Regions from separate parts of the Bradyrhizobium sp. USDA 4452 genome, predicted to be linked through region 1. Evidence: predicted binding sites of a transcription regulator. Region 1 holds the regulator's gene; each other region holds the start of a gene.
The links. The regulator PhoB, encoded in region 1, activates phosphate uptake and scavenging genes when phosphate is short. The targets are predictions, from matches to a motif close to TGTCATNNANCTGTCAT.

Region 1 (7,337 bases):
CTTGCTGTTCGTGCTGACCTTCTTCGTGCTCGCCGGCGCGCGGCTGATGCTGATGCGGCTTGAAAAGAAGGCGGGGAAGTAACGCCATGAACCCGATCTACAAATCCCGCCGCCGCAGCGACATCGTCGTTCGCACGCTCTGCGTCGGCGCGGCGTTGTTCGGCGTCACCTGGCTGGCGCTGATCCTGATCACGCTGCTCTACAACGGCATCGCAGGCCTCAGCGTGCAACTGTTCACCCAGAATACGCCGCCGCCGGGCTCGACCGATGGCGGCCTGCTCAATGCCATCGTCGGCTCCGTGATCATGACGGTGATCGGCGTCGGCATCGGCGCGCCGCTCGGCCTGTTCGCCGGCACCTACCTTGCCGAGTACGGCAAGCACGACAAGCTCACCTCGGTGATCCGCTTCATCAACGACATCCTGCTCAGTGCGCCGTCGATCATCATCGGCCTGTTCATCTATGGCGCGGTGGTGGTGCCGATGCGCGGCTTCTCGGCGATCGCGGGTGCGCTTGCGCTCGCAGTGATCGTGATCCCGGTCGTGGTGCGCACCACCGAGGACATGCTGCTGCTGGTGCCCAACCCGCTGCGCGAGGCGGCCTCCGCGCTCGGCCTGCCGCGTTCGCTGGTGATCAAGCGGATCGCTTATCGTGCTGCGCGCAGCGGGTTGATCACCGGCGTGCTGCTGGCGACCGCCCGCGTCGCGGGCGAGACCGCGCCGCTGCTGTTCACCGCGCTGTCGAACCAGTTCTTCAGCTGGGACTTGACCAAGACGATGGCCAACCTGCCGGTGACCATCAACAACTTCGTGCAGAGCCCCTACGCCTACTGGAAAGAGCTGGCGTGGAGCGGTGCGCTGCTCATCACCTTCACCGTGCTCGCGCTGAATATCGGCGCGCGTATCCTTGGTGCCGAAAGGGCCGCAAAATGACCGAGCTTTCCGTCTCCACGACCGCCGCGAGCCACGTTCCGCAGGTGCCGCTGCCGGAAGCGCCGCCGAAAGTCACGGTGCGCAACCTCAACTTCTATTACGGCGAGCACCACGCGCTGAAGAACATCAACCTGACGCTCGGCACCAACCGCGTCACGGCGTTCATCGGCCCGTCGGGCTGCGGCAAGTCGACCCTGCTGCGCATCTTCAACCGGATGTATGATCTCTATCCGGGCCAGCGCGCTGTCGGCCAGCTGATGCTGGACCAGACCAACATTCTTGATCCCAAGCTCGACCTCAATCTGCTGCGCGCGCGCGTCGGCATGGTGTTCCAGAAGCCGACGCCGTTCCCGATGACGATCTACGAGAACATCGCCTTCGGCATCCGCCTCTACGAGAAGATCTCGAAGTCCGAGATGGACGACCGGGTCGAGAAGGCGCTGCGCGGCGGTGCGCTGTGGAACGAGGTCAAGGACAAGCTGAACGCTTCCGGCCTGTCGCTTTCTGGCGGCCAGCAGCAGCGGCTGTGCATCGCGCGCACCGTGGCGGTGCGTCCCGAGGTGATCCTGTTCGACGAGCCGTGCTCTGCGCTCGATCCGATCTCGACCGCCAAGGTCGAGGAACTGATCCAGGAGCTCTCCGAGGACTACACGATCGCGATCGTCACCCACAACATGCAGCAGGCGGCGCGCGTCTCCGACAAGACCGCCTTCATGTATCTCGGCGAGCTGATCGAGTTCGACGACACCAACAAGATCTTCACCTCGCCGAGCGATCGACGCACCCAGGACTACATCACCGGCCGGTTCGGCTGAGGAGAATGACGATGGCTTCTGAACATACCGCCAAGGCATTCGACAGCGACCTGCAGGAATTGACCCGCCTGGTCGCCGAGATGGGCGGGCTCGTCGAGCGGATGATTACCGAGTCGGTCGACGCGCTGATCCGTCGCGACGTCGCGCTCGGCAAGCGCGTGGTCGCCGCGGACATCGAGATCGACAATCTGCAGCGTGTCATCGAAGAGCGCGCGGTGCTGACGATCGCCCGCCGCCAGCCGATGGCGATCGACCTGCGCGAGATCGTCAGCGCGATGCGCGTCGCCACCGATCTCGAGCGGATCGGCGACCTCGCCAAGAACATGGGCAAGCGCGTCGCGGCGCTGGAGAGCGATTTCCAGCCGCTGAAGCTGATCCGCGGCCTGGAGCACATGACCGACCTCGTGCTGTCGCAGGTCAAGTCGGTGCTCGACGCCTATGCCGCGCACGATCTGCCGGCGGCGATGAACGTCTGGAAGGGCGACGAGGAGGTCGACGCGATCTGCACCTCGCTGTTCCGCGAGCTCTTGACCTACATGATGGAGGATCCGCGCAACATCTCGTTCTGCATCCATCTGATGTTCTGCGCCAAGAACATCGAGCGGATCGGCGATCACGCCACCAATATCGCCGAGACCGTGTTCTACATGATCGAAGGCCAGCAGATCACCGACAAGCGTCCGAAGGGCGACATGACCAACTTTGCCACCACTGTGCCGGGTACCTAGGACATGATCCGCGGGCGCGGAGCCGGATTGTCTTCACGACAAGCCGTTTTCCGCAGGGGTTATGCTCAGGAAAGTAAGCGTTTCGGTTTGCGTCTGGGCAACGGATCATCACAGAGAGAGAACTTAAACCGATGAGCGCACGCATTCTGGTAGTCGAAGACGAGGAAGCGCTGACGACACTGTTGCGCTACAACCTCGATGCGGAAGGCTACGATGTCGAAACGGTGGGGCGCGGCGACGATGCCGACACCCGCCTGAAGGAGCGCGTTCCCGACCTCGTGGTGCTGGACTGGATGCTTCCGGGCCTGTCCGGCATCGAGCTGTGCCGTCGCCTGCGTGCGCGGCCCGAGACCAAGCAGCTTCCGATCATCATGCTGACCGCGCGCGGCGAGGAGAGTGAGCGCGTGCGCGGGCTTGCCACCGGCGCCGACGACTACATCGTCAAGCCGTTCTCGGTGCCGGAATTGCTGGCACGGGTGAAGGGCCTGCTGCGCCGTGCGAGTCCGGAGCGGCTTGCGACCGTGCTGACCTATGGCGACATCGAGCTCGATCGCGAGAAGCGCCGCGTGGCGCGCTCGGGCCGTCCGATCGATCTCGGGCCGACCGAGTATCGGCTGCTCGAATTCTTCCTCGAGCATCCCGGCCGCGTGTTCAGCCGCGAGCAGCTGCTCGACAGCGTCTGGGGCCGCGACATCTATATCGATGAACGTACCGTCGACGTGCATATCGGCCGTCTGCGCAAGCTGCTCAATCCCGGCCGCGAGCAGGATCCGATCCGCACCGTGCGCGGCGCCGGCTACGCGCTCGACGATCGCTTTGCAAAGGCCGAGCCGCAGCCGTAAGGCAGTGCAGCAATCGCAAGCACAATGTCGTTCCGGCTTTGGCCGGGACAACGCCGGTGAAGTAGCCGGGCTACGAGCCACAAAAAAATCCCCGCTTGCGCGGGGATTTGTTTTTGCAGTCCAGGCAGTTTCCCGAGTGCTTACTTGATCTGTGGCTTCGCCGAGGGCCGGCGGCGATCGGCGGCGGGCTGGTAGGCGACGCGCGAGTGATGCGCGCAATAGGGCAGGCCGGCGAGCGCCTTGCCGCCGCAGAAGAAGAATTCCGGGCTCGAGGGATCGCCGACCGGCCAGTGGCAGGTGGCCTCGTTGAGCTCGAGCAGCGACAGCCGCTGGCTCATCGGCACCACATTGTCGAAGGAGATCGGATCCGGCTCCATCTCGACCTCGAAAGCGTGCGCGAGCGCGGTGTTGCCGCGCGAGACCGGGCGCGCCACCCGCATCATGTGCTGGGCGGGGCGGGCCTTGCGCTGCCGCGGCGCGGCCGTGGAAGGGGCCTTGGCGCGGCCGGAGAGGCCGAGCCGATGCACTTTGCCGATCACGGCGTTTCGCGTCACATTGCCAAGTTCCGCCGCGATCTGGCTGGCCGAGAGGCCGGATTCCCAGAGCTTCTTCAGCTGCTCGACGCGATCGTCGGACCAGGTCAATACCGTCATCGCATTCTTCCTTTCGCATGGCGCCGGCCAATCAACGGAGCGGCGCTGCGAGCCAATCTGGACAAATATCCCTGCGGCCAGAATCCCTTAGCCCTCGCCGGGCACGGTGTTGCGCCCGAACGTTTACGCGAGAACGAAGGCTACTTAGAGGGTCCAGTACTGCCGCACGAGATGTCGTACCCGACAGGTCAAACGCTACAATATGGCGTGACTCTGGCGCAAGAGTCCGCGGCCGTGCGTCCACATGTTCCCACACAGTTAAGCATTGCCGTGCGGCTTTTCCACCGCACCGGAATGCTCCGGATTGCGCTGGGTTCGCATCGCAGGAACGCCGGCAGGGGCCGGCTGCTGGCGATTGACACTGACCGGCCGCAGCATAGAATGATGTGCACGTGCCGCCCGCAAAGGCGGCCGTTTTGTTTTCCGAAGCTGGCGGTTGCTGCGCTGGCGTCAAGCCGCGCAGCAATTGACGGTTTCAAACCGGCAGTGAACGCCATGACCAACGCCTCGTCGCATCTGCTCCCCGTCTTCGCCAGGGTCGATCTCGGCTTCGAGCGCGGTGAGGGCGCCTGGCTGATCGCAACCAACGGCGACCGCTATCTCGACTTCACCTCGGGTGTCGCGGTGAACGCGCTCGGACATGCGCATCCGCATCTGGTCAAGGCGCTGCAGGAGCAGGCGACCAGGCTCTGGCACATGTCGAACCTGTTCAAGAGCCCGGACGGCGAAGTGCTCGCCGCGCGGCTGTGCGAGCAGAGCTTTGCCGACTTTGTGTTTTTCTGCAATTCCGGCGCGGAAGCGATGGAGGGCGTGATCAAGCTGGTCCGCCACTACCACTTCTCCAAGGGCCATCCCGAGCGCTACCGCATCATTACCTTCGAAGGCGCCTTCCATGGCCGCACGCTGGGTACGCTGGCTGCGACCGGCTCGGCGAAATACCTCGAAGGTTTCGGCCCGCCGATGGACGGCTTCGACCAGGTGCCGCACGGCGACATCGAGGCGGTGAAGAAGGCGATCGGCCCGAACACCGCCGGCATCCTGATCGAGCCGGTGCAGGGCGAGGGCGGCGTGCGCTCGGCGCCGCAGGCCTTCTTCAAGGCGCTGCGCGCCCTGTGCGACGAGCACGGCCTGCTGCTCGCATTCGACGAGGTGCAGACCGGCATGGGCCGCACCGGCGAGCTGTTCGCCTACAAGCGCACCGGCGTCACGCCGGACGTGATGTCGCTGGCGAAGGCGCTCGGCGGCGGCTTCCCGATCGGCGCGGTGCTGGCGACCGCGCAGGCCGCGGCCGGCATGGCGCCGGGCTCGCACGGCTCAACCTTCGGCGGCAATCCGCTCGCAGTCGCCGCCGCCAATGCCGTGCTCGACGTTATGCTCAAGCCCGGCTTCTTCGAGCACGTGCAGAAGATGTCGCTGCTGCTCAAGCAGAAACTCGCGTCGGTCGTCGACCGCTATCCCGGCGTGCTGTCGGAGGTGCGCGGCGAGGGCCTGTTGATCGGCGTCAAGGCCGTGGTGCCCTCGGGCGATCTGATCGCCGCGCTGCGCAACGAGAAGCTGCTCACCGTCGGCGCCGGGGACAACGTGGTGCGGTTCCTCGCGCCTCTGATCGTGACCGAGGCCGAGATCGACCAGTCGATCGTCTCGCTCGAGCGCGCCTGCGCGACATTGTCGGCGACGCAGCCGAAGAAGGCGGCTGGATAATGAGCAAGCCGGTCCGTCACTTCCTCGACATCAACGAGCTGCCGCTCGCCGAGCTGCGCAACATGCTCGAAGCCGGCGCCGCCATGAAGGCCAAGCTGAAGGCGCATGAGAAGCCCAGGAAGCCGCTCGAAGGCAAGACGCTGGCGATGATCTTCGAGCGCCCGTCGACCCGCACCAGGGTGTCGTTCGACGTCGGCATGCGCCAGCTCGGCGGTGAATCGATCATGCTGACCGGCGCGGAGATGCAGCTCGGCCGCGGCGAGACCATCGCCGACACCGCGCGCGTGTTGTCGCGCTATGTCGATGCGATCATGATCCGCATCCTCAATCATGACGCGCTGCTCGAACTCGCCGCCCACGCAACGGTGCCCGTCATCAACGGCCTGACCCGGCGCTCGCATCCCTGCCAGGTGATGGCCGACCTCATGACGTATGAGGAAAAGCGCGGCTCGATTCAGGGCAAGACGGTGGCCTGGACCGGTGACGACAACAACGTGCTGGCCTCCTGGGCGCACGCCGCCGAGCGCTTCAAGTTCAATCTCAACATCGCGACGCCGCCCGAGCTCTCGCCGAAGAAGCCGATGCGGGACTGGATCAAGGCCACCGGCGCGCCGATCGTGCTCGGCACCGATCCGGAAGCCGCCGTGCGCGGCGCCGACTGCGTCGTCACCGACACCTGGGTGTCGATGGGCGACAAGGAGGGCGAGCACCGCCACAACGTGCTGAAGCCCTATCAGGTCAATGCCAAGCTGATGTCGCTCGCCAAGCCGGACGCACTGTTCATGCACTGCCTGCCCGCGCATCGCGGCGAGGAGGTCACCGACGAGGTGATCGACGGTCCGCAATCGGTGGTGTTCGACGAAGCGGAAAACCGCCTGCATGCGCAGAAGGGCATTCTGGCCTGGTGTTTCGACGCGGTCGCGTAGTCGTAGATCAGTAGATGTTGCCGTCCCGGCGAAGGCCGGACCCATACGCCCCGGCCCGTGAAAAGGCACAAGGGGAGACGCCTCGTGCCGCGACAAAATCCTGTGGTTAGGGTCTGTGCTTTCGCAGGGACGACGTCGATCCTCGGTATGCTGAACCCCTTTATTTCACGGTCCGAGACCCCAGATAGAGCGCCATGGTTTCACAATCCCCCGACATCAAAATCCAGCCCGAGACGCCCGTTCGCGCGCCGTCTGCGGTTCCTGTCGACGATGCCGTGCTGGCCTTCGAGGTCGGCGCGCTGGACCTGCGCGGCCGGCTGACCCGGCTCGGCCCCGCGCTCGACGAGATCCTGCACAAGCACGATTATCCGCCGGCGGTCGGCAAGCTGCTCGGCGAGGCCATCGTGCTGACCACGCTGCTCGGCTCGTCGGTCAAGTTCGAGGGCCGCTTCATCCTGCAGACCCGGACCGAAGGCCCGGTCTCGCTCCTGATCGTCGATTTCCAGGCGCCCGATCGGCTGCGCGCCTATGCGCGCTACGATGCCGCGCAACTCAAGCCCGGGCAAACTTCAGGCGAACTGCTCGGCAAGGGCCACCTTGCGATGACGATCGATCAGGGCTCCAATACCAGCCGCTACCAGGGACTGGTCGCGCTCGACGGCGGCGGCCTGGAAGAGGCGGCTCACGAATATTTCCTGCGCTCGGAGCAGATTCCGACCCGGGTCCGCCTTGCGGTCGGC
Region 2 (7,337 bases), 850 kb from region 1:
CGAATTGGGGTTCGATGCTGCGCATCGCCCCGGAATGTGCTTTGCTCCGAATTCGCGGGGCCGTCGGCGTCTCGCCGAGCGGCTGCCGCCTGTTCTGAGGAGGGCGCCATGTCGCTCGGACTGATCCTCATTATCCTCCTGCTGGTTATCCTGCTGGGCGGCTATAGCGGCCGGATCCGCGGCTATGGCTATGGTCTCGGCCACTCCGGAATGGGCCTTTTCGGGGTGATTTTGATCGTGGTCGTGATCCTGGCCTGGCTCGACAAGATTTAATGGCCATAAGCCATTGAAATAAACGGATTTATTTTGATAACCCGCGTGCTATGCGCGGATTCAGCATGTGCCCTGTCGGGGGCGCTTCCGGGGTCGCATTTTTGTCAAAGAGGCCTATATTAGGGATCGAAATGACATGTACGGCGCGCCGCCGATAATAGGCCGCCGTCCCCCAAAATCCCTTTCGCCGCTCTATGCCAAGAACACAAGAGGTCGTCGACCATGCGTCCGCTGCGTCCGTTCAACTATAACACATCAGCCGAACTGTTCCCTGCCGCGATCCGCAAGAAGAAGCGGGCCGGCTTCGCTTACCGCCGTTTCGGCACTGCCGCCGAGGCCGTGCAGTTCGCGATGGAGCAGCTGCCGGCGGACTCGTTGAACGGCGCCTATCTCCAGGTCGAGGAAGCCCGTTTCGACCAGAACGGCATCCGCTCGCTGTATGAGAGCGAGGCCTTCCCGCTGCCGCGCCGCGCGCGCCCCGAACCGGCCCAGACCGACGCCGACGCCGCATAAGCTCTTCTGCTCTATGCCCAACGAAAAGCCCTCGGCGATGTCCGGGGGCTTTTGTTTGAGAGTTACAGTCTCGGCTGCTTGTCGAGCCAGCGCCGCAGCATCCGCACATTGCGGATGTTGGCGCGGAACATGACGTCGAAGGCATCGCCCGCCACCGGCACCATGCCGACCACGCCGTCGACCGCGACATTGGCAAGCATCCGCGCGGTGATGTGCCAGGGCGCGCCCAACAGACGGGCCTCGCGCACCAGCCACAGCGAGATCGCCGTCGTGATGAGATCGCCGACCACGGGGATCAGGCCGATCAGCCCGTCGATGCCGTAGCGGACATTGGTGCCCGGCACGACGAAGGCGACGTCGAGCAGCTTGGCGATCATCTCGAGCCGTGCCAGCCGCTCCTCGCGCGTCAGATTGCCGAACGGGTTGGCGGTGGAGTTGCGGAAGTCGAAGCGGAAGCCTTCCTGAAAGGCTCCCTGAAAACCTTGGAACTGCGGATGCAGCGGGCCATCGCCGAGCTCGCGCCCGTCCTGATCGATGACCTTGCCGCGCGCCTGCGCCCCGCCGAAGGGCGGCCGCGAGCGCGTGGCGTGGGGGGAGAAAATGTCGTCCTCGGGCATGGCCATCACATGGTAACGCGAGCAGATGGTTCAAGTTGCGTCACATTACCAGTGTGTCACCTTGTTGGCTGCTCAAGCCGCACCACCTGCCGTCCGCCGCCGACGGCGTCAAGCCGAAGCGGCGGCGAAAGCAACGATTGAAATCGATGGCGCGGGACGCGATCGTCGCCTCGCTCAATAGACGCCCTTGTTCATGGTCCTGAGCCGCTGGGCCAGCGTCCGCATCACCTTCAGCGCAAAGTGCGGCGTCTGGCTGACGAGGAAGAGAAACTGCTTTTCCGAGACCGGGACGAGCTCCACATCGGTGAGCGCCGTCGCGGTCGCGCTTCTTGGCTCGTTGTCGATCAATGCCATCTCGCCGAAGATCGTGTCGGCCGGCAGGTCCGCCATGGTCTTGTTGCCGACCTGAATGCGCACGTAGCCGCTCTTGATCACGAACAGCTCGTTGGCCTGCTCACCCTCGCGAAAGATGACGCCGCCGGCCCGCACCAGGCGCGTTTCGATATCGTTGCCCGTCAGAAGGCTGAAGCTTGCATCTGCCACTCGAAATTCCTTTCCCCGAACCCGGATGCAAATCTCAGGCATCCAGTTGTCTTGCTGCTCCGGCTAAAATAGATGCGCGAAAACGAAGTAGAGAACGCCCGAGATCAGCATCGCCATCGGCAGGGTCAGAACCCAGGCCATCGCGATGTTGCGGATTGTCGACCATTGCAGGCCGGATCCGTTCGCGGTCATGGTGCCGGCGATGCCGGACGACAGCACATGCGTCGTCGACACCGGCAGGCCGTATCCATCTGCCGCGGCGATGGTCGCCGCCGCCGTGATCTCGGCGCAGGCACCCTGCGCATAGGTCAGATGGGTCTTGCCGATCTTCTCACCCACCGTCACGACAATCCGCTTCCAGCCGACCATCGTGCCGAGGCCGAGCGCGATGGCGACTGCGATCTTCACCCAGGACGGAATGAATTTGGTGGCAGCATCCAGCGAGCCCTTGTAGCGATTGAGCGTCGCGACATCGGCATCGTTCAGCCCGCTGTCGCTGCTCTTCATCAGCAGGCGAAGCGCCTCCGACACCAGATACATGTCGTTACGCGTGTTGCCGACGGTCTCCGCCGGGAATTTCGCCAGCGAACCGTACTGCACGACCTGGTCGCGGATTTCGCCGACGAGAACGGAGAGTGACGGATAGGTATCGTCGCTGAGTTGCCGAAGCGCGATGTAGTTCGTCACCGCCGGACGCGGATTGCCGGTCACCCTGCGATCGGCTCCCCTATCCTCGATGACCTTGCTCGCCGCAGCCGAGTTCGCGGTGAACGCCGCGATCTGGCTGATAGGCATCGCGCGGTTGAGTGCGTAGGCGGTCGGGACCACGCCGATCAGGATGAGCATGATGAGACCCATGCCCTTCTGACCGTCGTTCGACCCATGAAAGAAGCTGACCAGGGTGCAGGTCAGGATCAGGATCAGGATGCCGCGAATCCACCACGGCGGCGGCTGATCGCCCTGCGGCTCGCCGAACAGCGCCGGCGTTGCGCGCAGCAGCGCGGTCTTCAGCCCGTAGAGCAGGACGGCCGCGAGCGCAAATCCGAACAGCGGCGACAGCAGCAGCGCCTTGCCGGTGTTGACGGCCTGCGACCAATCCACGCCTGACGTCCCCTCCCGTCCGTGCATCAGCGCATTCGCGATACCGACGCCCATGATCGATCCGATCAGCGTGTGCGAACTCGAGGCAGGCAAGCCGAAGTACCAGGTGCCGACGTTCCAGATGATGGCGGCGATCAGCAGCGCAAACACCATCGCAAAACCGGCACTGCTGCCGACCTGAAGGATCAATTCGACCGGCAACAGGGAGACGATGCCGAAGGCAACCGCGCCGCTGGAGAGCAGGACGCCGATCAGGTTGAACAGCCCAGACCAGACCACGGCAATGTGGGCCGGCATCGAACGCGTGTAGATCACGGTCGCAACGGCGTTCGCCGTGTCGTGAAAGCCGTTGACGAATTCGAAGCCGAGCGAGATCAGCAGCGCCACGAACAGCAGCAGAAACGCCGCATAAGAGGTCTTGCCGCTGCCCGTCGCACCAACGTCCGCGTAGATGCTGTAGGCCACGAACAGCAGCGCGGCGCCGATCACGCCGAGATAGATAATGCCAGTGAGAGGATGAAAGCCCTTCTCGAGATCGGGGCCGCGGCGTCGCGCGGGCTCGATCGAACCAGGTAACGCTACATCGCTCATATGATCGCCCTCACGGCCGCGGGAGGACAAAAGCGGCCATGTGACATTGGGACTACGTTTACATGACGCGCATGTGACAGTTCCATGAAGGTCGATGCGCGCCGCTGCCGGCCGGCGACTAATCCGGTTGACAAGATTATGATAACGGCGCGACCCCAACCTCGCCCCGCGTCGGGCAAAGCCTCCGGTCCGACCGCGACGCGCCAATGCGACGACAGGCCGGACATCGCCGATCGCACCAAGGCCGACGATTTCCGCTTTTCAAAAATCGGACGCGCACGCCCTAATGCTGGGATGCATGCTGTGCCGGCGCGTGCAGCTCCTCGGCATATCGATGCGCCAGCCAGGACGTGATCACGCCCGGGATGAAGCCGACCAGCCCGTAGAGGATGAACTGCACCGGGCCGCTTTCGGAGCCGTGCGAGGCGTAGGTCAGCGCCGCGCCGACGAACGCCACCGCGCCGACCATCAGCATCCGCACCGTCGGCGTGATCCGCCGCATATGCATCAGGATGTCGTCGATCGCGCCGAACATCAGCGACGGCACGATGCCGAACAGATAATTGTATTGCAGCGACTTCACGAACACGACGAGCAGCTTCGCCACCTCGCCGCCGTTGGTCTCGGTCCAGTAGCCGGACTGATAGGTGGTCATGAGCAGCAGCAGGAAGCCGCCGATGAACGGCCCGACGGCTGCGAAGATCAGATAGCGTTTCATGGCGTGCCCCTGCCCGGTGTCGGTCAAGTGTAACGCAGTCGCGCGACGGTGCTAGGGAAAATCCAAAGCGCTCCGCAATGTTTCCGGAGCCAGCGCTCGAATGCGCTGCAACAGCCAGACTTCGCTGCGATACGGAATCGCCAGGACCAAGCCGGGCGATGAGATCGTGAGCACCGAGGTGAGCTTCCGGCTGCTACTCACCCCACGCCGCAAACGCGTCGTTGAAGGCGCGCTCGCCGGGGGCGCCCTTTTCGATCGCGATGATGGCGCGGCGCTGGTTGGTGTAGACAAGAGGCACGTCGAACCAGGAGCGCTCCTTCAGGAGCTGCAGATTGCGCGAGCGGTCGGCGTCGACGTTGGAGAGGCCGACCAGGAAGAAGCCGTCGGTGACCTTGACCGCGAGCCCGGCCAGCGGCGTGCCGCGGGCCTGCTCGTTGGACTTCATCAGGATGCCCGGCACGTTGCCGACGCCGCCATTGGCGAAGTCCTGCGGCAGGATGAAGGTCAATTCCGCGGTGTGGCTCGCCGGCAGCGACGTATCAGTGTTGCGGCGGAACGACATCGTCATCTTGAACTTGCGATCGGGGATATCGATGTCGGCGCGCACGGCGATGTCGGGCTTCTGGTTGCCCGATCCCTTGACCTGCTCGGTGCGCCAGACCACCGAACCGACATATTGCTTGCCCTTCGGATCCGACGGGTCCTCGTCATAGAGCACCACGCGCTGCGCCACCGGAGCGACCGGCTCGCCCGACGACGACGGCTGGCCGACGCGGTCGGTGATCTTCTTGCTTGACGGCGTCGCCGCGGCATCCTTCGGCGCCTCGACGGGGGCGGAGGATTTGAACAGGCTGCTGACGAAGGTGGTGGCCTGCTGGTGGAACAGAAAGCCGGTGCCGATCAGGATCAGCAGGATGCCGATCGCGATCGCGGTCTTGAACGGGAACATCGATCCGACGCGCGGCCGCTTCGGCTCGCGCTCGGCATTGCTGACCCGCGTCCGCGTGGGCGGCGCCTGGGGCGGCTGCGGGGCGTAGCGCTCCGCCTCCTCGATCGACTCGTCGTAGGAATACGGCGCCTCGGGATCGCCGCCGCGGTTTTCAAGGCTCGGCTCGAGCCGGTCGAATTCCGGCGAGGGCGACGGCACGTTGGCGTAGGTCTTGCGCGCGTTGCGGCTGGCCTGCGCCGCAGCCCGCCCGAGATCGTCGGCGTCGGCGGTGATGTCACGGAAGCCGCGCACGCCCGGGGCGGCCGGCGGCACCGGCGGCTGCGCGCCTTCGGGTCCGCGGCGCGGCGGCGCCGGCCGGGCCTGCGGCGCCTGGGTATCGGAGCCGGCCGGGACCGGCGGGTTCTGCGGCCGCGGCGGCGTCGGCGGCGCATCGGGACGCAAATTCCGCGGCGGGCGCGGCTCGGCCGGAGGCCGCGGCCGCGCGGCAGTGTCGGCGGGATTGGTTTCCGGCGGCCTTGTATTTGCCTCCGGCGGTCTTGGATTGGCCCGGCGCAGCGGGTCGCTGCTGCGGGCAGCCCCGCCGCCAGGACGCGACGCGTCGCGGGCGCGCTGCGCGGCTTCGGACTCGACCTTGCGCACCGCTTCTTCCAGCGACAGCCGCTCGCGGGTGATCTCGGACTCCGAGAGCGGCGGCTGCACGCCGCGAAGTTGCTGGATCAACGCCGTCCGCGCCCGCGCGTACAGCGCGCGGCGGGCTTCGCCGGGAGCGTTGGGGTCCAATCCGGCGATGGCACGGGCGATCAGCGGGTAGTAGTCAGCCATTTCCACACAATTGGTGGGATATAGGTAATATCCCGTTAAGCCTCGAACGGATTCTGTACCAGAATAGTATCTTCACGTTCCGGGCTGGTGGAAAGCAGGGTGACCGGGCACCCGACCAGCTCCTCGACCCGGCGGACATACTTGATGGCCTGGGCCGGCAGGTCCGCCCAGGACCGCGCATTGGCGGTCGGTTGCTTCCAGCCCTCGATGATCTCGTAGATCGGCTCGACGCGGGCCTGCGCGCCCTCGCCCGCCGGCAGATGGTCGATTTCCTTGCCGTCGAGCTTGTAGCCGATGCAGACCTTGATGCTGTCGAAGCCGTCGAGAATATCAAGCTTGGTCAGCGCCAGCCCGGCAATTCCGCAGGTCCGGACGGTCTGCCGCACCAGCATCGCGTCGAACCAGCCGACCCGGCGCTTGCGCCCGGTGTTGACGCCGAACTCCTTGCCGCGGCGGCCGATTTCCTCGCCGATCTCGTCATGCAGCTCGGTCGGGAACGGTCCCTGGCCGACGCGGGTGGTGTAGGCCTTGCAGATGCCGAGCACATAACCGACCGTGCCCGGGCCCATGCCGGTCCCGGTCGCAGCCTGCGCCGCCACCGTGTTGGACGACGTCACATAGGGATAGGTACCGTGGTCGACGTCGAGCAGCGCGCCCTGCGCGCCCTCGAACAGGATGCGCTTGCCCTCGCGGCGCTTGAGGTCGAGCAGGCGCCACACCGTCTCGGCATAGGGCAGCAGCTTCGGCGCCAGCGCCGTCAGCTCGGCCAGGATGCCCTTGCCGTCGATCTCCTCCAGATTGAGGCCGCGGCGCAGCGCATTGTGGTGCGCCAGCAGCCGTTCGATCTTGTGCGGCAGGGTGTCGAGGTCGGCGAGGTCCATCAGGCGGATGGCTCTGCGGCCGACCTTGTCCTCATAGGCCGGGCCGATGCCGCGGCGGGTGGTGCCGATCGAGGTGATGGCGTTGGAGGATTCGCGCAGGGCGTCGAGCTCGCGATGCAGCGGCAGGATCAGCGTCACATTCTCCGCGATCCGCAGATTGTCCGGTCCGACCGCAACGCCCTGTCCCTTCAGCTTGGCGACCTCGTCGAGGAAGGCCTGCGGATCGAACACCACGCCGTTGCCGATCACCGCGAGCTTGTTCGGGCGCAGCACGCCGGAGGGCAGCAGCGCCAGCTTGTAGGTCTCGCCGTTGATCACGAGCGTATGGC
Region 3 (7,337 bases), 2.6 Mb from region 1:
AACAGGCCGTTGGTCAGCGGAAACGCGGTGAGATTGGCGAGGAACGCGACGCAGAGCGCGGCGCGCATGCCCGGGCCGCTCCAGGCATAGACGATGCCCTCCTTGAGGTCGCGTAGCAGTTTCGAGCCCGGCAGATCGCCGGCCGCCTGCTCGGCAGAGCCGTGCGATTTCGGCCGGCCCATGCACAGCATCAGGATCGCGGCGACGAAATAGAAGCTCGCAATCCCGACATAGACATAGCCGATGCCGAGCGCCGCGAACAATCCGGCTCCGGTCAGTGCGCCGGCGATGCGCGCGCTGTCCTGTGTCGTGCGCGCCAGGCTGATGGCGCCGACCAGTTGTGCCGGCGGCATGATGTCGGCGAGCAGCGCGCCGCGCACGCCGAGGTCCGACGGGCGGATCACGCCCATCAGCGCGACGATGATCATGACCTTCAGCGGCGCCAGATGGCCGGTCAGCGCCAGAATCATGATGGTCCCGGCGAGCGCGGTATAGGCAAAGCGCATCACCGCGAGCAGATCGCGATGCCCCATCCGATCGCCGATCATGCCGACGACGGGCGCGACCAGCGTGCCGACATATTGGAGCGAGGCCATCACGGTCAGCAGCAGCACCGAGCCGGTCTCGACCATGATGTACCAGCCGAGCACCAGCGTCTCGACCTCGAACGCCCAGGAAGTGAGCAGGTCGGATGGCCATTGAAAGCGATAGCTGCGGATGCGAAATGGCGCGAGCGCGGAGGTCCGCGTGGTCCCGCTCAAGACGCGATGACGCTTGTCACGGCGTGTCCTGCCCTTTTCTTACTTCTTCTGGGTCTCGAATCCGGATCTAGATCCCGGCCGTTGATTCTCTTGGGAAAACGTCCTGTTCCAGAAGCGTAACGCCGAGCCTGCCGGTGTCAATCGAAGCCGCCGCATGCGGCCATGCGCGGCGGCATCAGCGCCAACGTGCTAAACTGTCCGCTTGGTTGGAGACGCCGCGCATCGGTCGCCCCTCCGCCCGCGAGATGATTGTGCTAGTATGCCTCATCCGAAGCCGCGGAGGATGACATGCCAGCCTTCGAAGTTTTCGCGATCTACCTGATGCCCTTTGTGATCATCGGGATTGCCATCAAGCTCCTGATGAAGCGTTACGCCGTCGACCTTCCCGACGTGCAGAAGCAGGCGGGCTCCGCGCCAAAGCGACGATTTCTACTGGGCTCCTGGCGGTCGGATTAGGCTTCAGTCTGTACGACTGGCAGGACTCGGACGGATCATGTCGCGAGAATGCGAAGCTGCGTCCTCATCCTCACCTGTCATCGCCCGGCGCGACCGCGCGATTCAGTACGCCGCGGCCTCTCGGTCGAGCACAGTCGCCTCTGGAATACCGGATCACCCGCTTTCGCGCGGGTGATGACACCGTGTGTTTGACGTCTCGACTCGAGAATCATCCTCCTCGTCGTCCCCCAAAGCGAGGACGATGGCGGTGATCGCGGAACTGGCCCCGCCCCAACTCCTGCGACCACGACATTTTCTCATGCCGCGCGCAGTTGCAATTTTTGCATTGCATCATATGATGCATATAATCCAATCAAATCCCCGCATTGAAGGGTATCCCGCCATGGCAACCAGCACCGATCCCGTCGTCATCCTCTCCGCCGCGCGCACCCCGCTCGGCCGCTTCATGGGCGAGCTCACGCCGCTCGCGGCGCACAAGCTCGGCTCGCACGTGATCGGTGCGGCGCTGGAGCGCGCCAAGCTCGCGCCGGAACGCATCGACGAGGTGTTCATGGGCAACGTGCTGCCGGCCGGCCAGGGCCAGGCCCCCGCCCGCCAGGCCGCACGCGGCGCCAAACTGCCTGACGCCACCGGCGCCACCACCGTCAACAAGGTCTGCGGCTCCGGCATGAAGGCGACCATGCTGGCGCACGACATCATCAAGGCCGGCTCGGCCGAGATCGTGCTGTCCGGCGGCATGGAGAGCATGAGCAACGCGCCGTATCTCTTGCAGAAGGCGCGAAGCGGCTATCGCGCCGGCCACGACCGCATCATCGACCACATGATGATGGACGGGCTCGAGGACGCCTACGAGACCGGCCGCTCGATGGGCGATTTCGGCGAGGCGACCGCGGAGGCCTATCAGTTCACCCGCGCAGACCAGGACGCTTTCGCAATGGAGACGCTGAGCCGGGCCCGCAAGGCGGTCGAGGGCGGCGCTTTCAAGGCCGAGATCGCGCCGATCACGCTGACCGAGAAGGCCGGTCCGCGCATCATCGCCAACGACGAGCATCCGCTGAAGGTCGATCCGGCAAAGATCCCCGGCCTCAAGCCGGCGTTCCGTGCCAACGGGACCATCACGCCGGCCGCCTCCTCCGCCAATGCCGACGGCGCCGCAGCTTTGATCCTGGCGAAGCGCTCGCTCGCCGACCGCGACGGCCTGCCTGTTCTGGCCGAGATCAAGGGTCACGCCACCCACAGCCAGGAGCCGCAGTGGTTTACCACCGCACCGATCCCGGCGATCAGGAAGCTGCTCGACAAGGTCGGCTGGAGCGTCGGCGATGTCGACCTGTTCGAGATCAACGAGGCATTCGCGGTGGTCGCGATGGCGGCGCAGCGCGACCTCGGAATTCCCCGTGACCGGCTGAACATCAATGGCGGCGCCTGCGCACTCGGCCATCCGATCGGCGCCACCGGCGCACGGCTGATCGTGACGCTGCTGCACGCGCTGGAGGCGCAGAACCTGAAGCGCGGCGTCGCGGCCCTGTGCATCGGCGGCGGTGAAGCCACCGCGATCGCGGTCGAGCGGGTCACGCACTGATCCCGCTGATAGTCGGTTAGATCGCCCTATCCGCAAACGCACTTGGCCTCTCCCGCTTGCGGGGGAGGGAGCGCAGCGTCTTCGCGGCGTGAACCCTGCTGAGTCCGAAAACGAGGGAACTTTGGCATTTTAGCCATCGCGCCCTCGTGGCATATTGCGCATCACGAATAGAACCCTCACCGTATTTCATATCCAGGGCCGAATGATCTCGAACTGGCTTGCTTCCACCCTCGCCCACCGCAACATCCATTACGGCTGGGTGATGGTCGCCGTGACTTTCCTGGCCGCGCTGATCTCGGCGGGCACCGTCGGCGCGCCCGGCGTCTTCATCGTGCCGCTGCAGAAGGAGTTCGGCTGGTCGACCGCCGAGATCTCCTCGGCCCTGTCGATCCGCTTCATCCTGTTCGGGCTGATGGCGCCGTTCGCCGCCGCGCTGATGAACCGCTACGGCCTGCGCAACGTCACGCTGACGGCGCAATTGATCGTTGTGTCGGGCCTGGTGGCTTCGCTCGCCATGACGCAGGTCTGGCAGCTGATCGCGCTGTGGGGCGTCGTGATCGGAATCGGCACCGGAATGACCGCGCTGGTGCTCGGCGCGACCATCGCCACGCGCTGGTTCGTGGCGCGGCGCGGCCTCGTGATCGGCATGCTCACCGCGAGCGTCGCGACCGGGCAGCTCGCCTTCCTGCCGCTACTTGCCACCATCACGGAGCGTTACGGCTGGCGTATCGCGCTTGGATTCGTCTGCGTCATGCTCGGCGTCTCCGCCTTTGCGGTGCTGATGCTGATGCGCGACCGGCCGAGCGACGTCGGCCTGCGCCCATTCGGCGATGAGAGCACCGCGCCCCTGCCCGCACCGCCGCCGGCCAACGTGCCGATCATGGCCGCTGCGCTCTGTACACTGCGCGACTCCTCCAAATCGTCGGTGTTCTGGATCCTGTTCGCGACCTTCTTCGTCTGCGGCGCCTCGACCAACGGCCTCGTTCAGGTCCACCTGATCCCGATGTGCCTCGACTACGGCATCCCGCAGGTGCAGGCCGCAAGCCTGCTCGCCGCGATGGGCATTTTCGATTTCTTCGGCACCATCATCTCGGGCTGGCTGTCGGACCGCTTCGACAATCGCAGGCTGCTGTTCTGGTACTACGGCCTCCGCGGCCTGTCGCTGCTGTATCTGCCGTACTCCGACTTCACCTTCTACGGCTTGTCGCTGTTTGCGATGTTCTACGGCCTCGACTGGATCGCGACCGTGCCGCCGACGGTGCGCCTCACCGCGCAGCGCTTCGGCGCCGAGCGCGCCAATCTGGTGTTCGGCTGGATCTTCGCCGGCCACCAGCTCGGCGCCGGCGCGGCCGCGTTCGGCGCCGGTGTGTCGCGTACGCTTTATGCGAGCTATCTGCCGGCCTTCTTCATCGCCGGCGCGCTTTGCGTGATCGCCGCGCTGAGTGTGCTGGCGATCTCGCGGCCGCAGCCCAAGGTCGCGCCGCAAGCGAAACCGGTCGCGGCCTGATCGAGCCTCGCGGCGTGCTACTGCGCGGCGAGACCGGTAGGCGCGGCGTGTTCGACCTTGTTGTAGTCGTGCACGACGCGGCCGAACGGCAGCGTCAGGTCGGCGATATAGTGATGCGCGCCGACCACGCGCTTGACCGGGAAATCCGCGACCGGCGCGTTGACGTGCGGCACTAGGTGCAGCCGACCGGGTCCGATCCACGATCCCTTGACGTTGATGTCTGTCAGGTTGATCGCAACCAGCTGGCAGATCTCGAGATGGCCGTCGACGCCGGGGATCATCTTCAGATTGACTTGCGTCTTCGACAGCGTGGCGCGGGTGATGTCGCCATTGCCCGCCATGCTCTCGTGCTTGTAGCCCATCGTGCCCATTGCGACGAGCTGGCCGGCATATTCCAGCGTGCCGGTCAGCGTGTCCTTGACGATCTCGAGCTTGGGATGGGCGTACTTCTTCGGAAAGCCCCAGATCTCGCGGCCGGCCGCGATCGGCGGATCATCGTCGAGATACATCTGGCAGACGAAGTTGACCTCTTCACCGCGCAGCCGCGCCGGGATCACGAGGCCTGACTCGGTGTAGCTGCCGAACCCGGAGCTGTCGGGCATCTTGATCCATTCGTAATGCACGATCGCCTGCTCGATCGGCTCCAGCGGCTCAGGCAGGCCGGCGCGGATCAATTCAGGATCGGTCTCATAGGTGATGACGAGGAATTCGCGATCGACGAAGCGGTACGGACCGGCGGGATAGCTCGGACCGGCAGCCGGCATGGACGGAAGCTTGAGCAGATCTTCCCTGCGCATCGCAATAACCCCCTGTGCGGAAATATTGCGCGGAGGCTAGCGGCCGAGATTGACGGCGATGTGAGGGATTTCCGTCACGGGCATGACCCGCGTCTTGCGGTGGAGGCCAATGCTAACCAAGCAGGCAGCCATGCCGGATGCGCCGTGCACCGGCCCGGCGTTTGTCATCACCGCGTCATCGGCGCCCTGAATTCTCGCCGCAATTTTTTGGAGTGCCTGAGATGGACGCGCGTACCCCGCATTCTGACGACATCGAGCATGCGACGCCCGGCTGGCGCCCCGAAGGATGCGATCGCGTGGCGCTGGTCCTGCAGGGCGGCGGCGCGCTCGGCGCCTACCAGGCCGGCGTCTATCAGGCGCTGCACGAATCCAACATCGAGCCGGACTGGGTCTGCGGCGTCTCGATCGGCGCGATCAACTCGGCGATTATCGCCGGCAATCCGCCCGAGAGGCGGCTGGAGCGGCTGCACACATTCTGGGATCGCATCACCAGCCGCAAGATCTGGCACTACACGCCTGACGGCGACATCTTCCGCAAGGCGCGCAATTTCACCAGCTCATGGCTGACGACGACGCTGGGGCAACCCGGCTTCTTCACCCCGCACCAGACCAATCCGTGGCTCAGCCCAGCCGGCGCCCGCACCGCCACGAGCTACTACGACACCACGCCCTTACGTGAATCGCTGCTGGAGCTGGTCGATTTCGATCGCATCAATTCCAAGACAATGCGCTTTGCGGTCGGCGCGGTGAACGTGCTGTCCGGCAACTTCATCTATTTCGACAACGCGCATGACGAGATCATCCCCGAGCACATCATGGCGAGCGGCGCGCTGCCGCCGGCACTGCCGATGGTAAAGGTCGGCACCGATCATTTCTGGGACGGCGGCATCGTCTCCAACACGCCGCTGCAACACCTGCTCGACCAGGAGGACAATGCGAACTCGCTGGTGTTCCAGGTCGACCTGTTCTCGGCGCGGGGCGCGCTGCCGCGCGACATCCAGGACGTGATGGCCCGCCACAAGGACATCATGTATTCGTCGCGCACCCGCTACAACACCGACGTCTACCGCAAGACCTACAATCTGCGCACCGCCTTGCACAACGCGCTGGGAAAAATCCCCGACGACCAGCTGTCGGACGAGGAACGCCAGCTCAAGAAGGCAAACAGCCGGTTGCCGGGGATCACGCTGCTGCAGCTGATCTATCAGCAGAAGGCCTACGAGGGTGACGCCAAGGACCACGAATTCTCCGGCACCTCGATGCGCGAGCACTGGGCGAGCGGACACGAGGACACCAAGCGCTCGCTGAAGCGGCGCGACTGGATCAAGATGCCCGAGAACGGCATGGGCATCGTAATCCACGACGTGCATCGCGAAGCGGAGTAGCGCGGCCCGACTGCTCCTTCACCGTCATTGCGAGCGAAGCGAAGCAATCCATATCTCCGCTTGTGGAAGCGTGGATTGCTTCGTCGCTGTCGCTCCTCGCAATGACGGCGTGAAAGCCCTACGGCCGCGTCGACATGTTGCTCGGCGGACCGGCCTTGCGGATCGGTTCGGCGAGTCGCGCGAACTCGCAGAGCAGCGAGCGCGTCTTGCGCGGGTCAATCACCTCCTCGACCCAGAATTTCTCGGCCGAGCGGAACGGCGAGCGCAGCTTGTTGAGGCGGTCCTCGATCTCGCGCAGCTTGGCGGCGGGATCGGCCGCCGCATCGATCTCGGCGCGATAGGCGGCCTCGATGCCGCCCTCGAGCGGCAGCGAGCCCCAATACGCCGACGGCCATGCATAGCGCATCGAAAACCGGTTGGCCGGCTGATGCACCACACCGGCGACACCGAAAGCGTTGCGGACGATGATCGTGCACCACGGTACCGTGCTCTGGTTGACGGCAGCCATCGCCCGCACGCCGTGGCGGATGGTCGCCGACTTCTCCGCCTCGAGCCCGATCATGAAGCCGGGGCAGTCCATCAGGTAGACCACCGGCAGATGGAAGGTCTCGGCGAAATCGACCCAGCGCACCACCTTCTGGCAGGCGTCCGCGGTCCACGAGCCGCCATAGTGGAAGGGATCGCTGGCGAGCAGCAGCACCGCCCGGCCCTCGATCCGCGCCAGGCCGGCGATCACCGGCCGGCCGAAATTGCCGGCGACCTCGAAGAACGAGCCCTTGTCGACCACCGCATCGATGATCGGCCGCATCTTGTAGACCTGCTTGCGATTGCGCGGCACGGCCTTCAGCAGCG
Region 4 (7,337 bases), 1.4 Mb from region 1:
GATAGCGGCAGGTCAGCGCCTTCCGGCATCCGGCGCCGTCGACCAGCTGCACGCCGCGGTGGCGGCACGCATTGCGGAACGCGCGTGCGATGCCGTCTGCGCCGCGGATCGCGACAACGGGCGTCAGCGCCGCGTCGCGCGCGACATAGGCGCCGATCTCGGCGAGCGCGGCCGACGGGCAGAACGGCGTCAGCGTGCGGCGGAACACATGTTCGATCTCGGCCGCGAAGCGATCTTGCGACAGATAATGCGCGACGGGTTCATGCCAGACGCCGTCGCTGAGATCGGTTGATCTGGTATCGATATGCCTGAGGATGCGATCGACGATGGATGCTTCGTCCGCGAGCTGTGTCGTCATCGCCGTCCCGCTCTGTCGGCCGGGCTTGCCGCCGGTCCGCTTCGAGCGAAAGGATTTCGCATTGAGCCTCGCGCGACAAGCGAAACGAACCGGGTTCGGATGAATGACATTCATCCGAATTGATTTTTCGCGGGACATCGACAGTGGCCGGCCGCTAGGATCGGCGCATGAGCAGGAACAACCCGAAGCCGGGGCGCCGGCGACCATTGCAGGGAAGGGACGACCTCGCGGCAGCGAGTCTTCGGCCGGCGCATCTCCTGGCCCTGCAAGCGTTCGACGTCGCGGTCAGGCTCGGCAGCTTCAAGGAGGCTGCCGGCGTCCTGAATGTCAGCGCCTCGGCGATCAGCCATCGCATCCGCAATCTCGAAGTCCATCTCGGCGCCGCGCTGTTTCACCGCGCCCATCGCGTCGTTCGGCCGACCCATGCCGGCGAGAAGCTGGCGGCTGCGAGCGGTCGCGCATTCGCGTTGCTGGCCCAGGCGGAGTCGGCCGTCGAGGCGGCCGGCCAGCACCGGCTGCGGCTGAAGGTGCTGCCGCAGTTCGCGTCGGCCTGGCTGATCCCGCGGCTATCCTCGTTTCTCACCCGGCATTCCGGGATCGATCTTGCGATCGAGACCTCGAACCGCAATGTCGATTTCGATACCGAGACTTTTGATGCCGGCATCAGCTTCGGCCCCGACAAGCCCGAAGGCGTCGTCGCAAATCGCCTGATGGAGGTGAGGACCGTTCCGGTCGCGGCGCCGGCGCTGGCGCGGCGGTTGAAGCTGCGCACCACCGCCGACCTCGGCCGCGCCGCGCTGATCCATGTGACGACGTTCCCCGCAGCCTGGCCGCTCTGGTTCAGGCATGCCGGCGAGCCCGTGCCGCTCGCAACGCGCGCGGTCTCGGTCGACAGCTTTGTGGCCGCGCTGCAGGCCGCCGAACGCGGCGCGGGCGTTGCGCTCGCGCTCGAACCCTTCATCGCCGAGAGTGAACGGCGCGGGACGATCCGCCGGCTGCTGCCGGTCGGCCATGTGACCGGCAGCTACTGGCTGGTTCATCCGCCGGGCGCGCAGCGCAATCGTGCGCTGCAGACATTCAAGAAGTGGTTGCTGGCCGAGCTGGCGCCGCCGAATTAGCTCGCCTGCAACGGCCAGCTGCCGATGATCCGGAAGCGCGATGCGCCATCCGTCTGCTTGAACAGCGCGATGCGGTCGATCGAGAGCGTCGCAAGGTCGATCGCCGCGAAGCGCTCGCGCAGCCGCGCCACGATCGGGCCGCGCCGCTCCTCGCTCAGCCGTCCGGTCAGCGTCATGTGAAAGCGGAATTCCTCCATGACGTACGGATAGCCCCAGCGATCGAGATAATCGCGCTGCCGTTCCGTGAGCCGTTCGGGCTTGCGCCGCGCGCGATCTTGCGGCGTGAGCGGCGCACGGAAGGTGTCGAATTCGGTGACGCAGTCGGCGGCAAGCTGTTGCAGATCATCGGAACGGCTCGACGGGATCACGGCAATGAAGCCGCTGATCGCATCGACGACAGGTTCGATCACCGGAATGCGCCGCGCACGGCCGGCGAAGGCGGCGCAGGCGTCGAGAAGCTCGAACTCGTTCCGGCCATCGGCGAGCACGGTCGGCGCTTTCAGCGTGGCGTGAAAACCATATTTGCGCGGATCCTCCGTCACCTCGCGCCAGTCGGGCGTGACGCCGGCGGGAAACGGCAGGTCGTCGCCCGACACGGCGTCGTAGCCGAGCAGCGTCGAGCCGAAGCGGTGCAGGGCGCTGTCGGGTGACGGCGCATAATAGATCGCGTAGCGCGGAGTGTTGGCCATGGCGGCAGAATAGGTCCTGACTATGCTGCCGCAACCGTCTTGCGCGGTGCCAGTGAATGGACGAGGCAGTTCGCGTCCGCCAGATGCACCAGCCGTCCCGCCGCGATCACGGCGATGATGCGCGGCCGCAGCGGCACCTTGTCGTCGACGACGATGATGTCGGCGCGGCGGCCGGCAGCGAGCACGCCGCGGTCGGCGAGCCCTGCCGCGCGTGCCGGCGCCGACGAGATCAGGTCCCAGGCCTTGGTCAGCGGCAGGATGCCGTCGCCGGCGAGGCGGAAGGCGGCGAGCAGTTGCGCGGGATAATAATAGTCCGACGCCAGCACCGAGCAGAGGCCGTGTGCGATCATGTCGGATGCCCTGGTCCAGCCGGTGTGGCTGCCGCCGCGCACCACATTGGGCGCGCCGAACACGATGAAGTCGCCCGCGGCCGCGGCATCGCGCGCGGTCTCTTCATTGACGGGGAATTCGGCGATCGTGGCGCCCAGTGCGCGAAACTCCTGGCGCATCGCCGGACTGTTGTCGTCATGCGAGAGCATCCGAATGTTGACCGCGCGTGCAGCGGCAGCCAGTCGCGCGATCGAGGCTGGCACCTCGGGACGACGCGCCACGACCCGATCGAGCATGTCGTTGACGGCCTCGAGCGAGAGCCCGGCGCGTTCGGCCAGCTGGTTGCGCTTCTTCGGCTTGACGTTGCTGTGGTCGTTGAAGGCGAACAGGTCGATGCGGCCTTCGCCGAGCCATTGAATGATCTCGGCCTCGGCGTCGAGATTATGGGTCTCGTGGCGCAGATGGAAGCGGGTATCGGCGGCGAGCTGCGGCCGCAGCGCCTCGATCGCATCGAGCAGCTTGCGCGCATTCTCCGCGCTGCGCAGGCCGGGCTCCCACGACCAGGTCGTGCCATGGAAGACGGTGGTGATGCCGTTGGCGATCGCCTGCCGGTCGCTGTCGATCAGCGCCACGTCGGTCGGGAAGTCGACGCCGGGGCGCGGCATCATCTGCCGCTCGAACGCGTCGCCATGCAAATCGATGATGCCGGGCAGCACCAGGAGGCCGCCGGCATCGATGTAGAGCGCGGCGCGGCCCTGCTCGGCGTCGAGCGCGCCGATGTCGCGGCCCGAGGTCCGCAGCGAGGTCTCGACCAAGGCACCGTCAACCAGCGTGCGACCGCCTTCAATGAAAATGTCCGTCACGATGCGGCGCTCCGTTGTTTGTCGTGCGATTGGGATACGGCCTCGGCCTCGTACTTGTCGAGGAATTCCTCGACCGCGAGCTTGCGAAAGTCGGGCAGGGCACGCCGAAGTGTTTCGTGATCCCAGTTCCACCATGCGAGCGCGGTGAGGCGATCCGCGACCGTGTCCGAAAACCGCCGCTTGACCGGACGCGCCGGATTACCGGCAACGATGGTATAGGCGGGCACATCCTTGGTCACGATCGCGCCGGCGGCGACGACCGCGCCGGTTCCGATGTTCCGCCCAGGCAGCACGACCGCGCCATGACCGATCCAGACGTCATGGCCGATATTCACATGATGCGTACGTCGCCAGTTGAAGAAGTCGGTGTCGTCGCTCTCGCCGGGAAAATAGGCGCTGGCGCGGTAGGTGAAATGCGCCTGGGTCGCGCGATGCATCGGGTGGTTGCCGGGATTGATCCGGGTCATCGCCGCGATCGAGCAGAACTTGCCGATCGAGGTGTAGGTGATCTGGCTGTCGTTCACGACGTAAGAATAGTCATCCATGCTGACCTCAAGCAGGATCGTGCGCGCGCCGACCTCGGTATATCTGCCGAGCTTGCTCTCGCGCACCGCCGCGGTCGGGTCGATCGTCGGCACAACCGAGAGTGTTTTTCCGGCCATCAGGGCCTCCGCAAATCATCAGGAATCTTGTGCTTCCGGGGGGATGCGCGTTCGTCATCTGGATGCTTGATGACAACATCATGACGTTGCGATGACGGCAAGGGATCAGCAAAGACGGGTGTGAACGATCGCCGCACCGCAGCGCCAGCGTCACATAACTGTAAAACGCCGGGGATAGCGATGGCCCAAGGTGACGCGGTTGGAGCATTGCATGCTGGTGGTGGAAGGTTTGACGTGCCGGTTCGGCACAAAAGCCGCTGTCGATAACGCATCCTTTTCGATCGCGCCGGGCAGTTTCGTCGGCGTGATCGGGCGCTCCGGTGCCGGCAAGTCGACGTTGTTGCGGATGATCAACCGTCTCGCCGATCCGACCTCCGGCCGTATCCTGTTCGAAGGCACCGACGTCACGGCGCTGCGCGGCAAGGAGCTGCGGCAGTGGCGGGCGCGCTCGGCGATGATCTTCCAGCAGTTCAATCTCGTCGGCCGTCTCGACGTGCTGACCAACGTGCTGATGGGCCGGCTTGCCCAGATCCCGTCCTGGCGTTCGCTGGCGCAGGTCTGGCCGGAGCAGGACAGGGCGCTTGCGCTGTCCGCGCTCGATCAGTTCGACATCGCCCAGCTCGCGGCGCAACGCGCCGACCAGCTTTCCGGCGGCCAGCAGCAGCGCGTCGCGATCGCCCGCGCGCTGGTGCAGGAGCCCGACATCATTCTCGCCGACGAGCCGATCGCCTCGCTCGACCCGCGCAACACCAAGATCGTGATGGACGCACTGCTGCGCATCAACAAGCATTTCGGCATCACGGTGCTCTGCAATCTGCACTCGCTCGATCTCGCACGAACCTATTGCGACCGGCTGATCGGCATGGCGGCAGGGCGCGTGGTGTTCGACGGCGCCCCGGCGGCGCTCACCGACCAAATCGCGCGCGAGCTCTATGACCTCGAGGCCAATGACGTCATGGGCGGCGCGCCAATGCCCGCGCCCGACGGCACGACGGTTCCGGCGCTCGGCACCGCTGCCGCGGCCTGAGCGGCGCGCATTTTCCAATCTGCGAGGCCGGGCGTTTTGCCTGGCCAACAGGTGTAACTACAAAAGAGGGGTAGTCATGTTCACTCGTCGCATCATTCTGGCCGGCGCCGCCGTGCTGGCGTTCACCGGCTCGGCATTCGCGCAGGACTGGAAAGCAAAATATCCCGAGCTCACCTTCGCGGTGGTGCCGGCCGAGAACGCCTCCGGCGTCACCGAGCGCTGGACGCCGTTCACGGCCTATCTGTCCAAGGAGCTCGGCGTGAAGGTCACGCTGCGCATTGCCAACGACTACGCGGCCGTCATCGAAGGCCAGCGCGCCGGCAACATCCAGATCGCCAGCTACGGCTCGGCCTCGTTCGCCCGCGCGCGGCTGACCGGCGTCAAGACCGACGCCTTCGCCAACGACATGAACGCCGACGGTTCGACCGGCTACTATTCGGTGTTCTTCGTCAAGGCTTCCAGTCCCTACAAGAAGGTGGAAGACCTGAAGGGCAAGAACCTCGGCCTGGTCGATCCGAACTCGACCTCGGGCAACAACGTGCCGCGCTTCGAGCTCGACAAGATGGGCATCCATGATGCCGAGGGCTTTTTCGGGAAGGTCGTGTTCACCGGCAGCCACGAGAACGCGATCCTCGCCCTGGCGCAGGGCACCGTCGACATGGCGGCCAACCAGTGCACCAACGAGGATGACTCGACGCTCGCGCAGATGTTGACCAAGGGCATGCTGAAGAACGCCGACGGCTCGGCGATGAAGAAGGAGGATTTCCGGATCATCAACAAGTCGTCGCCCATCATCAACGGCCCCTACGCCTACAATTCCGACCTTCCGGAAGACCTGAAGGCGGCGATCGCCAAGGCCTTCTTCGAAGCGCCGACCAAGGACAAGGCCGCCTTCGACCGTCTATCCGACGGCCAGAAGAAGGGCTTCCATCCGGCCACGACCAAGGATTGGGACAGCACGATCGAACTGATCAAGTTCGTCGACCGACTGCGCAAGAAGGCGAGCTGATCGCGCGCCTGACGTCACGAGGGCCGGGCGCATGGCCCGGCCCTTTCTCTCCACTCAACTCCGAACCGGACTGCAAGCGCCGATGGCGACCGCCGTATCCATTCTTCCAGCGCAGCAACTGGCGACGCTGGAGGGCGCCTACCGCAAGTCCGTCGCACGCAAGCGGTCGAAGGCCGCGCTGGCAACGGCGGCATTCTGCGCGGTGCTGGTGATCGCAGCGTTCGGCGCGGAAGTGAACCTGCGCACGCTGTTCACCTATTTCGGCAATTTCGTCAGTTATTTTGATCGCATCCTGACGCTGGATTCCGGCGCGCGGGTCTGGACCGATCCCGCCGAATGGTTCTGGGGGTGGCACAAATGGCTGAAGATGCTCGGCGAGACGATCCTGATCAGCTATGTCGGCACGCTCACGGGTGCCGTGCTCGCCTTCGCACTCAATTTCTTCGCGGCCCAGAATACGTCGCCGGGCTCGTGGGTCCGTTTCACGGTCCGTCGCCTGCTGGAATTCGCCCGCACCGTGCCCGGCATCGTGTTCGCGCTGATCTTCGTGATCGCCTTCGGTCTCGGGCCGATGGCCGGCGTGCTCGCGATCGCGATCCACACCACCGGGGCGCTCGGCAAGCTGTTTGCCGAGATCGTCGAGAACGCCGACATGAAGCCGGTCGAGGGCATCCGCTCCACCGGCGCGAGCTGGCTGTCCTGCATGCGCTTTGCCGTGTTGCCGCAGGTCTCGGCGGGCTACGCCAGCTATGCGCTGCTGCGCTTCGAGATCAACGTCCGCGAAGCTTCCGTGATGGGCTTCGTCGGCGCCGGCGGCATAGGTCAGGAGCTCGTGGTCGCGATCCGCAAATTCTACTATTCCGACGTCAGCGCGATCCTCATCACCATCATCGTCACCGTCTTCATCATCGACATCTCGACCGGCTGGCTGCGCGGCCGGCTGTTCGGCAAGGAGACCCGGCGATGAGCCAGCTGCCGAGGCCGGACACCGCGGAACTGCGCGCGAAATATCCCGGCGTGTTCGATCGTCCCGCGTCGGCACGGCTGGCGATGCCGGCGATGATCGCCGCGGCGTTCGCGATCTTCGTCTACGGTCTGGTCGATCTCGACTTCTCGCCCACGAAGCTGATCTCGGGGATGAGCCAACTCGGCTGGATCGCCATGCTGATGATCCCGCCGAATCCCGGCACGTCGTTCCCGCTCTACATGCAGGCGCTCGGCGAGACGCTTTCGATCGCGCTGCTCGGCACTACGCTCGCGGCGCTGCTCGCGCTGCCCGTG

Region 2: ACVISU_RS12275 (inorganic phosphate transporter) is a predicted target of PhoB. The motif match lies at 3,701-3,717, and genes of this name have one in related genera.
Region 3: ACVISU_RS04380 (acetoacetate decarboxylase) is a predicted target of PhoB. The motif match lies at 5,263-5,279, and genes of this name have one in related genera.
Region 4: phnC (phosphonate ABC transporter ATP-binding protein) is a predicted target of PhoB. The motif match lies at 4,090-4,106, and genes of this name have one in related genera.

The regions. Positions count from the first base shown of each region.
Region 1 covers NZ_JBSSGK010000001.1:3,419,161-3,426,497, reverse strand. Annotated here, with positions in the region: gene pstC (phosphate ABC transporter permease subunit PstC) at 1-82, shown strand, start outside; gene pstA (phosphate ABC transporter permease PstA) at 87-932, shown strand; gene pstB (phosphate ABC transporter ATP-binding protein PstB) at 929-1,747, shown strand; gene phoU (phosphate signaling complex protein PhoU) at 1,759-2,475, shown strand; gene phoB (phosphate regulon transcriptional regulator PhoB) at 2,607-3,317, shown strand; gene ACVISU_RS16480 (GcrA family cell cycle regulator) at 3,458-3,970, opposite strand; gene ACVISU_RS16475 (acetylornithine transaminase) at 4,466-5,671, shown strand; gene argF (ornithine carbamoyltransferase) at 5,671-6,597, shown strand; gene ACVISU_RS16465 (Hsp33 family molecular chaperone) at 6,792-7,337, shown strand, end outside.
Region 2 covers NZ_JBSSGK010000001.1:2,570,390-2,577,726, forward strand. Annotated here, with positions in the region: gene ACVISU_RS12255 (DUF3309 family protein) at 109-273, shown strand; gene ACVISU_RS12260 (hypothetical protein) at 496-786, shown strand; gene ACVISU_RS12265 (DUF4112 domain-containing protein) at 849-1,409, opposite strand; gene ACVISU_RS12270 (Crp/Fnr family transcriptional regulator) at 1,578-1,946, opposite strand; gene ACVISU_RS12275 (inorganic phosphate transporter) at 2,010-3,638, opposite strand; gene ACVISU_RS12280 (DUF5413 family protein) at 3,922-4,356, opposite strand; gene ACVISU_RS12285 (hypothetical protein) at 4,550-6,127, opposite strand; gene ACVISU_RS12290 (adenylosuccinate synthase) at 6,163-7,337, opposite strand, start outside.
Region 3 covers NZ_JBSSGK010000001.1:844,306-851,642, forward strand. Annotated here, with positions in the region: gene ACVISU_RS04360 (MFS transporter) at 1-761, opposite strand, end outside; gene ACVISU_RS04365 (hypothetical protein) at 1,050-1,217, shown strand; gene ACVISU_RS04370 (acetyl-CoA C-acyltransferase) at 1,600-2,796, shown strand; gene ACVISU_RS04375 (MFS transporter) at 2,999-4,303, shown strand; gene ACVISU_RS04380 (acetoacetate decarboxylase) at 4,321-5,100, opposite strand; gene ACVISU_RS04385 (patatin-like phospholipase family protein) at 5,322-6,485, shown strand; gene ACVISU_RS04390 (acyl-CoA carboxylase subunit beta) at 6,604-7,337, opposite strand, start outside.
Region 4 covers NZ_JBSSGK010000001.1:2,030,845-2,038,181, reverse strand. Annotated here, with positions in the region: gene ACVISU_RS09645 (aromatic ring-hydroxylating oxygenase subunit alpha) at 1-358, opposite strand, end outside; gene ACVISU_RS09640 (LysR substrate-binding domain-containing protein) at 526-1,476, shown strand; gene ACVISU_RS09635 (DUF1045 domain-containing protein) at 1,473-2,165, opposite strand; gene ACVISU_RS09630 (alpha-D-ribose 1-methylphosphonate 5-triphosphate diphosphatase) at 2,186-3,358, opposite strand; gene ACVISU_RS09625 (chloramphenicol acetyltransferase) at 3,355-4,020, opposite strand; gene phnC (phosphonate ABC transporter ATP-binding protein) at 4,232-5,047, shown strand; gene phnD (phosphonate ABC transporter substrate-binding protein) at 5,124-6,056, shown strand; gene phnE (phosphonate ABC transporter, permease protein PhnE) at 6,139-7,023, shown strand; gene phnE (phosphonate ABC transporter, permease protein PhnE) at 7,020-7,337, shown strand, end outside.